Regions from separate parts of the Nocardia higoensis genome, predicted to be linked through region 1. Evidence: riboswitches for the same ligand, from Rfam matches in the RefSeq annotation. Region 1 holds a riboswitch; the other holds the start of a gene.

The links. Region 1 has a riboswitch for cobalamin ahead of metE (5-methyltetrahydropteroyltriglutamate--homocysteine S-methyltransferase). Riboswitches for the same ligand answer to the same signal wherever they lie in the genome.
Region 2: it holds a riboswitch for cobalamin, as region 1 does, so the genes downstream of both, IU449_RS18465 (ABC transporter substrate-binding protein) here and metE (5-methyltetrahydropteroyltriglutamate--homocysteine S-methyltransferase) in region 1, are expected to answer to the same signal.

Annotation. Positions count from the first base shown of each region.
Region 1 covers NZ_JADLQN010000001.1:718,235-723,586, forward strand. The annotation lists gene IU449_RS03215 (ABC transporter ATP-binding protein) at 1-642, opposite strand, end outside; gene IU449_RS03220 (FecCD family ABC transporter permease) at 642-1,622, opposite strand; cobalamin riboswitch at 1,801-2,019, opposite strand; cobalamin riboswitch at 2,330-2,559, shown strand; gene metE (5-methyltetrahydropteroyltriglutamate--homocysteine S-methyltransferase) at 2,692-4,959, shown strand; gene IU449_RS03230 (short-chain fatty acyl-CoA regulator family protein) at 5,095-5,352, shown strand, end outside.
Region 2 covers NZ_JADLQN010000003.1:121,042-126,393, reverse strand. The annotation lists gene IU449_RS18485 (IS256 family transposase) at 1-286, opposite strand, end outside; gene IU449_RS18480 (hypothetical protein) at 380-553, opposite strand; gene IU449_RS18475 (DUF4185 domain-containing protein) at 597-1,682, opposite strand; gene IU449_RS18470 (hypothetical protein) at 1,902-2,534, opposite strand; cobalamin riboswitch at 2,667-2,800, shown strand; gene IU449_RS18465 (ABC transporter substrate-binding protein) at 2,936-3,847, shown strand; gene IU449_RS18460 (FecCD family ABC transporter permease) at 3,844-4,869, shown strand; partial or broken gene IU449_RS18455 (ABC transporter ATP-binding protein) at 4,866-5,352, shown strand, end outside.

The DNA.
Region 1 (5,352 bases):
CACCAGGCGGCCGCGGTTGAGCACGAAGAGCCGGTCGCAGTACTGGGCGGCGAGGTTGAGGTCGTGCAGGGCCGCCACCACGGTGATTCCCAGGGCGCGGGCGGCCGACAGCAGGCTGTACTGATGGTGCACGTCCAGGTGATTGGTCGGCTCGTCGAGCACCAGCACCCTGGGCTGCTGCGCCAGCGCGCGGGCGATCAGGACGCGCTGGCGTTCACCACCGGACAGAGACAGGAAACCGCGGTGCGCCAGATGCCCGGCGTCGGCGGTCGCCATCGCCTCGGCGCAGATCCGCTCGTCCTCCCGCAGCGTCGACCGCAGCGCAGCAGCATGCGGCAACCGCCCGGTCTCGACGACCTCGCGGGCGGTGAAGTCGAACTGCATGTCGGTGTCCTGCGTCAGCGCGGCCACCTGTCGGGCATTGTTCTTCATGCTGATCGCGGCGATGTCGTCGCCGTCGACGAGGACCCGGCCCGACGCCGGGGACAACGCCCGGTACAGGCAGCGCAGCAGGGTCGACTTGCCACTGCCGTTCGGGCCGACGATGCCGACGAAACTGCCTGCCTCGATACCGAGCGTCACCGATTCGACGATGCGCGCGCCGTCGATCTCGACGGACACGTCCTGGTAGTCGACCCGCATCACCGGCCACCCACCATCGCGCCGCGCCTGCGCATCAACAGCAGGAACACCGGCACACCGACCGCCGCGGTGATCGCACCGAGCGGCAACTCCTGCGGTGGGACCAGCGTGCGGGCGAGCAGATCGGCGGTCACCAGGAACACCGCCCCCAGCAGTGGCGCGATGACGATCAGCCTGCGGTGATCGGCGCCGACCAGCAACCTGGCCACGTGCGGCACCACCAGGCCCACGAAACCGATGGCCCCGCACACCGCCACGAAACAGCCGGTCATCGCGGCCGCGACCACGAACAGCAGCAGCCTCAGCCGGGCGGCGTCCATACCCAGCGCGGCGCTGACCTCGTCGCCCATCGACAGCGCGTTCAGTCGTCGCGCACACACCACGATCACCACCGAACCCGCCGCGCAGACCACGGCCACCGAGGGAACCGCGCTCCATGTGACGCCAGCCAGGCTGCCGAGCAGCCAGAACATCACCGACCGGGCCGCGTCCCCACGCGGCGCCAGGAACACCAGCACCGTTGTCGCAGCGGAGAATCCGTATCCGAGAGCCGCGCCGGTCAGCACCAGACGCAACGGCACCAGCCCCGCGGCCGTGCGCGCCATCAGGTACACGAGCACGGTCGCGGCCAGCGCGCCCGCGAACGCCGCCGTCGACAGTGCGTAGACCCCGAGCGCGCCGAAGGCGCCGAACAGCACGACCGCGGCCGCGCCCACCGACGCTCCTGAGGAGATGCCGAGCACGTACGGATCGGCCAGCGCGTTGCGCACCATCGCCTGCACGATAAGCCCGACCCCGCTCAACCCGGCGCCCACCAGCGCCGCGGTGAGCACACGCGGCAGCCGGGAATCCACCACGATCCGGTAGTTGGCGATATCGGCGGCCGCCACGGGGCCACCGGAGAGCTCGGCCCACAGGAACCCGAGGGCATCGCGCCAGGGGATGGGCGCGGTACCGAACATCAACGCGAGAATCGACATCGCGAGCAACGCCACAAGGGTGGCGGCGGCCAAGGTGGCCACGGACAATCGACGCACTACCAGAACCTTCACGGATCGAACCCGGCCGGTCGATCCGAGACAGCACACGAGGACGTGCACGCAGAGCGAGCCCGTGACCTCGCCGACCGCTCCCTCGGGGTCGACAAGCGACCACACCGAACGGCGCGGCCACGCCGGCAGGTCTTCGGACTCGTGGACCCGGGACCGGACGAACCGATCCCACCTACTAGCGGTCGCTTCCCGGGTGGACACCCAGTGCTGTGTGACCGCGGTCGTTCCCACTCACCGCTGCGGGGCAGTTCCGGACTTCCACCGGATTCCCTCTTGCGAACCGCCCGGCCGAAGCCGAGCGGTAGCCGACGCGCCGCCACGGTAACACTCGCGCCGATGGTGCAGCGCCACGGTCACGCGTTCGATATGGCCCACGGAGTTCAGCTGAGGTGGTGATGGCATGCGTGCGGACCTGGTGGCGGCGCGTACTCCGTTGAGCCGGTCGCCCAGCTGACGATCCCGGCAGTTCCGGTGGTCCGCTGCATCGAATGGCATCCCGCCCGCCGTGCGTCGTCGAGGTGCTCGACCGGAGCGTCGGCTCGGTTTCGGTGAGGACCCCGGTAGGCGGGGGAGTGGTGCTGGCCTATCCTGGTTCCGCAGCTGGTTCGTCCCGTGCCGCTGTGGTGTGCGCGGGACGTCGAAGCTCCTCGCTCGGTGACGAGCGGAGGGCGAGAGGGAACCCGGTGAGAATCCGGGACTGTCCCGCAGCGGTGAGCGGGAACGACCGCCGTCACACAGCACTGGGCCACACGGCCTGGGAAGCGACGGCGTGGTAGTACCAGCCCGGGAAGTGCTCGATCCCGGGTCGACCCGTCGTGGTCGATGCCCGCGAGTCCGAAGACCTGCCGGTTGTGCTGGACACGCCGTGTCCAGCGGCCGTCGCCTCGCGGATTGGGCGCTACGCCGACATCTCACGCATTCGGTTTGTCCGGGTGCGTTGTCGTCGTGCGCGTCCGGACAGGTGGCGGCTGACCCTGCCATCGACGGAGCACATGACATGTCGAAACCTCTGAGTCCGTTCAGCGCGACGGTGCTGGGACTGCCGCGAATCGGACCGAACCGGGAACTCAAGCGGGCCGTCGAGGCCTACTGGGCGGGACGCACCGACGCGCCGACGCTGCACCGGAGCGCGAAAAAGCTGCGCGTCGACCAATTACGGGTCGCGCAGGCCGCCGGTCTGGATTCGGTCCCGGTGGGCACCTTCTCCTACTACGACCATGTGCTCGACACCGCGGTGCTGCTCGGTGTCCTGCCCGAACGGGTGTCGGGTATCGAGGACGACCTGGACCGCTACTTCGCGGCCGCGCGCGGCACCGACACCATCGCCCCGCTGGAGATGACCAAGTGGTTCGACACCAACTACCACTATCTCGTTCCCGAGCTCGCCGCCGACACCGCATTCACGCTGGATCCGGGCAAGCTGCTCGGTGAACTGGCCGAGGCGCAGGAGCTGGGCGTGCCCGCCCGGCCGGTGGTCGTCGGCCCGGTGACCTTCCTGAAGCTGGCCAAGACCGTCGACGGCAGTGCAGCGCTGGACCGGATCGCCGATCTCGTGCCGCTCTACCGCAGGTTGCTGTCCCTACTGGCCGAGGCGGGCGCGGTGTGGGTGCAGATCGACGAGCCGATCCTGGTGACCGATCTCGACGAGGCCGAACTCGAACTCGTCACCTCGGTCTACCGGGAGCTGGCCGGGGCCACCGACCGACCCGCGCTGCTGGTGGCGACCTACTTCGGCAAGCCCGGTCCCGCTCTCGCGGCGCTGGCGGCCACCCCGGTGGAGGCCATCGGGGTCGACTTCGTCTCCGGCGCCACGGTCGAGGAGGTCGCGTCGCTTCCGGCGTTGGCGAGCAAGCTGCTGGTCGCCGGCCTGGTCGACGGCTACAACGTCTGGCGCACAGATCCGGACCGGGCGCTCGGGGTGCTGGCGACGCTGCTGGGCAGCGCTGCGGCCGTCGCGGTGTCCTCGTCGTGCTCGCTGCTGCACGTGCCCTACTCGCTGGAACAGGAGCCCGAGGTGGAGCCGCGGCTGCGCTCGTGGCTGGCCTTCGGCGGGGAGAAGGTCGCCGAGATCCGCATGCTGGCCACCGCGCTGCGCCAAGGCGCCGACGCCGTCGCCACCGAACTCGCCGAGGCACGGGCCGCGATCGCCGACCGACGGCAGGACCCCCGCCTGCACAACGGCGCGGTCCGGGCGCGGCTCGAGTCCCTCGGGCCCGATGCCGCGCGGCGCGCGCCCGCCGAGCAGCGTGGGCAGGCCCAGCAGCAACGGCTGAACCTGCCCCCGTTGCCGACCACCACGATCGGTTCGTTCCCACAGACTGGGCAGATCCGTGTCGCCAGGGCCGAACTGCGTGCCGGGAAGATCGATGCCGCCGAGTACGAGCGCCGGATGCGCGCCGAGATCGCCGCGGTCCTCACCTTGCAAGAGGAGATCGGCCTGGACGTGCTCGTGCACGGTGAACCCGAACGCAACGACATGGTCCAGTACTTCGCCGAGCAGCTCGACGGCTTCTTCGCCACCGCCAACGGCTGGGTCCAGTCCTACGGCACCCGCTGCGTGCGCCCGCCGATCCTCTACGGCGATGTCACCCGTCCGCGGCCGATGACCGTCGCGTGGAGCACCTACGCGCAGTCGCTGACCGACAAGTCGGTCAAGGGGATACTCACCGGACCGGTCACCATCCTGGCCTGGTCGTATGTGCGCGACGACCAGCCCCTGGCCGACACCGCACGTCAGATCGCGCTGGCTATCAGGGACGAGACGGTGGACCTGCAGGCCGCGGGCATCAGGATCATCCAGGTCGACGAACCCGCGCTGCGCGAACTGCTGCCGTTGCGCGAGGCCGACAAGCCCGCCTATCTCGACTGGGCAGTGCACGCCTTCCGGCTGGCCACCAGCGGTGTCTCCGACGCCACCCAGGTCCACACCCACCTGTGCTACTCGGAATTCGGCGAGATCATCGGCGCCATCGCCGGACTGGACGCCGACGTGACCTCGATCGAGGCGGCGCGCTCGCATATGGAGGTGCTCGACGATCTGAACGCCGCCGGCTTCGATCTGGGAGTCGGTCCCGGCGTCTACGACATCCATTCGCCTCGCGTGCCGAGCGTCCAGGAGATCATCGAGTCGCTGCAGCGAGCCCTGAAAGCCGTCCCGCCGCAACGGTTGTGGGTCAACCCCGACTGCGGGCTCAAGACCCGCCGCACCGAGGAGGTGGTCGCCTCGCTGCGCAACCTCGTGGCCGCGGCCGCCGCGCTGCGCTGAGAATGCCCGTGACCGGGTGACGCGCTCGTGACCGGGCGGCCGACGGCGGTATTCGCACCGTGTCGGCCGCCCGGTCGTCGAGGAACTCGGTCGTGGTGTGTCGGGCCGGAGATGTTCGTCGGAAAGGTGGTCGCGATGGAGAAGATGTATGCGGGGGGCAGGCTGCGCGCCCTGCGGGAGCAGCGCAAGCTGTCGCAGTCCGGGTTGGCAAAAATGCTCGGGTTGTCGGTGAGCTATGTCAACCAGCTCGAGAACGACCAGCGGCCGCTGACCGTCCCGGTGCTGATGCGGTTGACCACGACCTTCGACCTCGAAGTCGGCTTCTTCGCCCCGGAGACCGACGCGCGCCTGCTCGCGGACCTGCAGGAGGTCTTCGCCGAGAATCCCGAGGCG
Region 2 (5,352 bases), on a different contig from region 1:
GCCGTTCGAGCAGCCAGTCGGGAAAGTAGCTGCCCGTGCGGAGCTTCGGGACCGCGACGTCGATGGTGCCGACGCGGGTATCGAAGTCGCGGTGGCGGTAGCCGTTGCGGGAATTGACCCGCTGTTCGGATCGTTGGCCGTAGCCGGCACCGCAGATCGTGTCGGCCTCGGCATTCATCAAGGTGTGGATGAACGTCGAGAGCAGCTCACGCAACAGGTCAGGGCTGGCAGTGGCCAATTGCTCGGTCAACAACGCGCTCGGGTCGATAGGCTGGAGATCGGTCATCGCGTGGTCTTCTTCCTTCTCGTGACTTTGGTCGGTCTCTTGAAGGATCACGCGATGACTGAACCGTCACGGGTAAGGGACCGGCTTCAGGTTTCAGGCCAGCGCCGGTCGGCCTGGCGATAGTTGAGCGTAGTAGTCGGCCTCGTACTCGGCCGGGGTGAGGTAGCCGAGCCGGAATGCAGTCGCGCGTTGTTGTACCAGTCGCCACCATTCCATCAGTGCGTACTCGACATCGGTGATGGTCTTGAACGGGCCATGGCGGCGCACGACCTCGGTCTTGAACAGGCCGATGATCGATTCAAGGGTTCAGTCACAACGGTGTTCGCATGAGTACCACGTTGTACTGGCTGTGCACGGTGAGCAGGAAGTACAGGTCGTCTCCGGTCTGATACGGGAAGATCATCGGCGCGTACGCGGTGGGCAGGTCACGGGCATCCACCAGCACGCGAGGCGCGCTCCACGGCCCCTCAGGGGCCGGAGCTGTCCGCAGCACAACCGAATTCGCTGGGTCGGTGGTCAGCATGACGTATTGGCCGAGGTGGTCGTTCCACTGCACCGACAGCTCACCGACATTGCCGACGATCGGCGCGGACGCTTTGGGGTCGTTGGGTTTCCACGCGCCGCCGTCCCAGTATTCGTAGGCATCGATGTTGGCGATGTCGGCTTCGCGGACGCGGGAGAGGAAGCCGGGGTTGTCGCGGCCGGCGGGGGTGCCGTAGCGGTAGACGAACCCGTCGTTCTTCAAAAACGCGTTCTGCTGGAAGCGCTCGTGCCCGTCGACATTGGCGCGGCGGGTGGTGGGCAGTTGCACCCAGGTCCGGCCGCCGTCACCGGAGGAGGCCAGGGTGGAGAAATTGGTCTCCCACTTGCCGTGATCGCCCCAGTGGCGCACCGACATCATGCTCATGTACTGCACGCCACCGACCGAGATTCCGGCGGTGGGGATGAAGCTGATTTCGATGCCGGGGATCTTCGGGCTCGGCAGCGGGTTGGGGGTGATGCTGTCGAAGTAGATGCCTTCCGACGGGTCGGTGGTGGTGCTGTGGAACAACATGTTGGATGTCCACGCCCACATGCTGCCCGCGAGCAGGTTCGGGAAGCCCAGTCCGGCGGTGTCGCCGAACGCGGTGATCATTCCGCCGCGGCCGTCGTCCCACATGATGCCGAGGTCGGTGCCGAGGACGTTGACGGTGTGGGTTTTGTTGGGGCTGTCCATTCCGGTCATCTGGAACACGGCCTCGGTGGGGCCGGGGAGTTTCGGCAGGCCCTGCCATCCGTTGAGTACCGGGATCGGGTTGATGTTGTTGGGGTCGGCTGTCGCGGGCGCACCCAGCGCGACACAGCAGGCGGCGGTGAGCACGCCGATCCTGGCGAGTGCGGACAGCGATCGTTTCATCCGGCGGAGTCCCTTCTGGTAGCGCGCGGTCTGCGGGTGTCATTGTGCCCGCATCGGGACCGGATAGGGGGTAACCGCCGGGCGGTTGTCCGCAGTCTGTCTTGAGACCGAGCGGTCCGGCAGGGACCGCGCTGCTTCGCTTGGCCCCCATGTGCAACCGGTACCGACCGCGGCTCGAACTGTCGGCCCCGCCACTACGGCGGGGCCGACAGCTTGCGGTCAGTCGGTGAAGAGCTCCGCGGCGGTTTCGGCGGACAGTGCGCGGTCGAACCAGCGGGTGAGGGTGTCGGCGTCGGCGCAGTCACGGATGCGGTGGCGGTCGCTGTCGGTGAGGGGGACGCGGCGGTGTTGGAGGATGCGCAGGATGTCTTCTGCGCGTCCTTCTTGACGTCCCTCTTGACGTCCCTGTTCGCGCCCTTCGTCGCGGATGCGCTGCGAGGTCTGCGAGCGGAAGAAGGAGAGATCCACGGACATCATCTGCCTCCAGGTGTCGGCGGCCGGGCTGGTGCCGAGGCCGAGTTCGGTGAGTTCGGCGACGATGGCGGCGTCTTCGTCGTCGATGCCCCGCAGGGCGGCGGCCAGCGATTTCAGTATCGCACCGATGCTGGGGTGGTGGGCGTGGGTGATTGCCGACAGGGCGGCGAGCGGGACATCGGTGATCGCTTCGGCGGTGTCGGTGATGACGGGGACATTGTCGGGGCCGAGCAGCAGCGGCCGTGCGACGAGGCTCGGCCATTGCCGGGGACCGATGACGAAGGGTCCGCCTGCCCATCGTTCGGTGGTCTCGTCCTGGCACACGACGAGCAGAACCGGGGGAAGCAGGTATTTCGAGTGCAGGTGCGCCAGGTACATCAGTCGATCATATGTTCGAAACCGAAGTACTCTGGTGCAGCCTCGAGGACGGTCTGTCGGTCTGAGGTCCGCCGGTTCGGACGTGTCGGGGCACGGCGAGGCCGGTCGGTTTCCGGGGTGAACTACGCTGCGAAATGCCCTGCCGAACCCGGCCGGGTACCGCGGCGTCACGGTGAAGCCGGTGGGAATCCGGCACTGTCCCGCAACTGTGAGCTCGGCGTTTCGCCGGGTGAGTCAGGTCGGCCGCCGTCGCGGGAGGCGTACTTGTCCTCGGATGAAGGACGGTATGGACGGAGGATGTCGTGCCACTCGCTTCCCACCGGCGGCTTATTGCTTCCCGACGGCCGCACGCTGCCCGCCGGGCGGGTGCAGGACGATTCGAGACGGACCGGCTACTCGGCATGGCTGGGCGGTCCGGTGGCGCACGACGGTGGGGCACGGTCTGGCGGCTCGTCGCCGCAGGCGCGTTGATTCTGCTGAGCGCGGCGTGCAGCGCCTCCGAGCCTGCCCCGTCGACCGGCGGGAACAGCGTGGACGGGTCCCCCCGAGCCATCGTCTCGCTCAGCCCCACCGCCACCGAGATGCTCTACGCGATCGGTGCGGGGGAGCAGGTGGTCGCGGTCGACGACCGCTCCGATCACCCGGCCGACGCTCCCGTCACCGACCTGTCCGGCTACACCCCGAACGTCGAGGCCGTCCTCGGCTACGACCCCGACCTCGTCGTGGCCAACGCCGACACCGGCGACCTGGTCGCCGGGCTCGAGCGGGCCGGCGTCGAGACGCTGATCCTGCCCGCCGCGCGCACCCTCGACGACACCTACGCCCAGATCGAACAGCTCGGCGCTGCCACAGGGCATGTCGGCGACGCGGCCGAACTCGTCGCCGGAATGCGCACCGATATCGACCGCATCGTCGCCGGACTCCCCGACCGCGACGCCCCGCTGCGCTACTACCATGAGCTCGACAACACCTACTACACCGTCACCGACGACACCTATCTCGGCGCGATCTACTCGATGCTCGGCCTGCGATCCATCGCCACCGGCGGCAACGGCTACCCGCAGCTGTCGGCGGAGTACGTGCTCGAGCAGAATCCCGATGTGATCTTCCTGGCCGATGGACAGTGCTGCGGAGTCACCCCGGAGGTCGTCGCGCAGCGCGCGGGCTGGGGTGAGCTCACCGCGGTCCGCGACGGCCGGGTGCACGTCCTCGACGAGGACATCGCGAGTCGCTGGGGACCGCGCGTCGTTGATCTGGTGCGTGAGATCGCCGCCGTAGTCGCGGGCGCCCCGGCCGTCCGCCCCACCTCTTGACCGGGACCCGGCGTCGCGCGCTGGTGGTGACCGGCGCGGTTCTCGCGCTGCTGGTCGCCGTGTTCGTGAGCATCCTCGTGGGACCGGCCGGGCTCACCCCGCGCGGCGTCCTGCTGGACATGGCCGATCGACTGCCGTTCGTGGATGTCGAGTCGGGCCTGTCGACGCGACAGCGGGCCATCCTCTGGGACATCCGGATGCCGCGCACCGTCCTCGGCGTGCTCGTCGGCGCGATGCTCGCCGTGGCCGGGGCCGCCTACCAGGGCGTCTTCCGGAATCCGCTCGCCGACCCGTACCTGCTGGGCGTCTCCAGCGGCGCGGGGCTCGGGGCGACGCTCGCGATCGTCGCCGGTGGCGCGGCCGGATTCGCCGGTGTCCCCGTCGCGGCCTTCGCGGGCGGCCTGCTCGCGGTCGCGGCGACCTACACCCTGGGCCGCACGGTCGGCGGGCTCCGGTCGGAAGTGGTGGTGATCCTGGCCGGGGTCGCGGTGGCCGCCTTCGCCAACGCCGTCCAGACCTTCTTCATGCAGCTGCACGACGACACCCTGCGCCAGGTCTACTCCTGGATGCTCGGCCGGCTGACCACCGACGGCTGGTCCGAAGTGCTCGTCGTGCTGCCCTATGTCGTGGTGAGTGTCGTGGTCATCGCACTCCACCGGCGCACACTCGACGTGATGGCGGTCGGCGATGTGGAAGCCGCGAGCCTCGGCATCGATCCGGCGCGAGTGCGCCTGATGCTGGTCGGCGTCGCCACGCTCGGCACCGCCGCCGTGGTCTCGGCGGGCGGTCTGATCGGGTTCGTCGGCATCGTGGTTCCGCATGCCGTGCGGCTGCTCGCCGGTCCTGGCCACCGGCTGCTGTTGCCGCTGTCGCTGGTCACGGGCGCGGCGTTCCTGGTGTTCGCGGATGTGCTCGCCCGGACCGTCACGGCTCCGGCCGAACTGCCGATCGGCGTCGTGACGGCGGCGGTCGGCGCGCCGTTCTTCCTGTTCGTGCTGCGACGCAGCCGAGGGGTGTCATGACCGGCGCGCGCGCCGAGGCGGTGACCTGTGTCCGGGTCGGCGCCGAACGCGGCGGCGTCGAGGTGCTGCACGAGGTGGATCTGGTGGTCGCCGCGGGCACGTGGGTTTCACTGGTCGGTCCCAACGGTTCCGGCAAGACCACACTGCTGCACGCACTCGCCGGACTCGTGCCCGCCACCGGCGAGATCCAGGTGGCGGGGGTGCGACCCGGTCGATCGTCGCGCCGCGCCACGGCCCGCGCGGTCGCGTTGATGCCGCAGCGTCCGGTGGTGCCCGAGGGTGTCACCGTGCGTGAGCTCGTCCACCTCGGCCGCACCCCGCACATCCCCCGATTCGGCAGCGAGACCCTGCGTGACCGCGAGATCGTGGACCGGGTGATCGCGCGCCTCGACCTCCAGGAATTCACCGCGCGCACAGCCACTGCACTGTCCGGCGGCGAACTGCAGCGCGTCGTGCTGGCCCGCGCGCTCGCCCAGCAGCCGC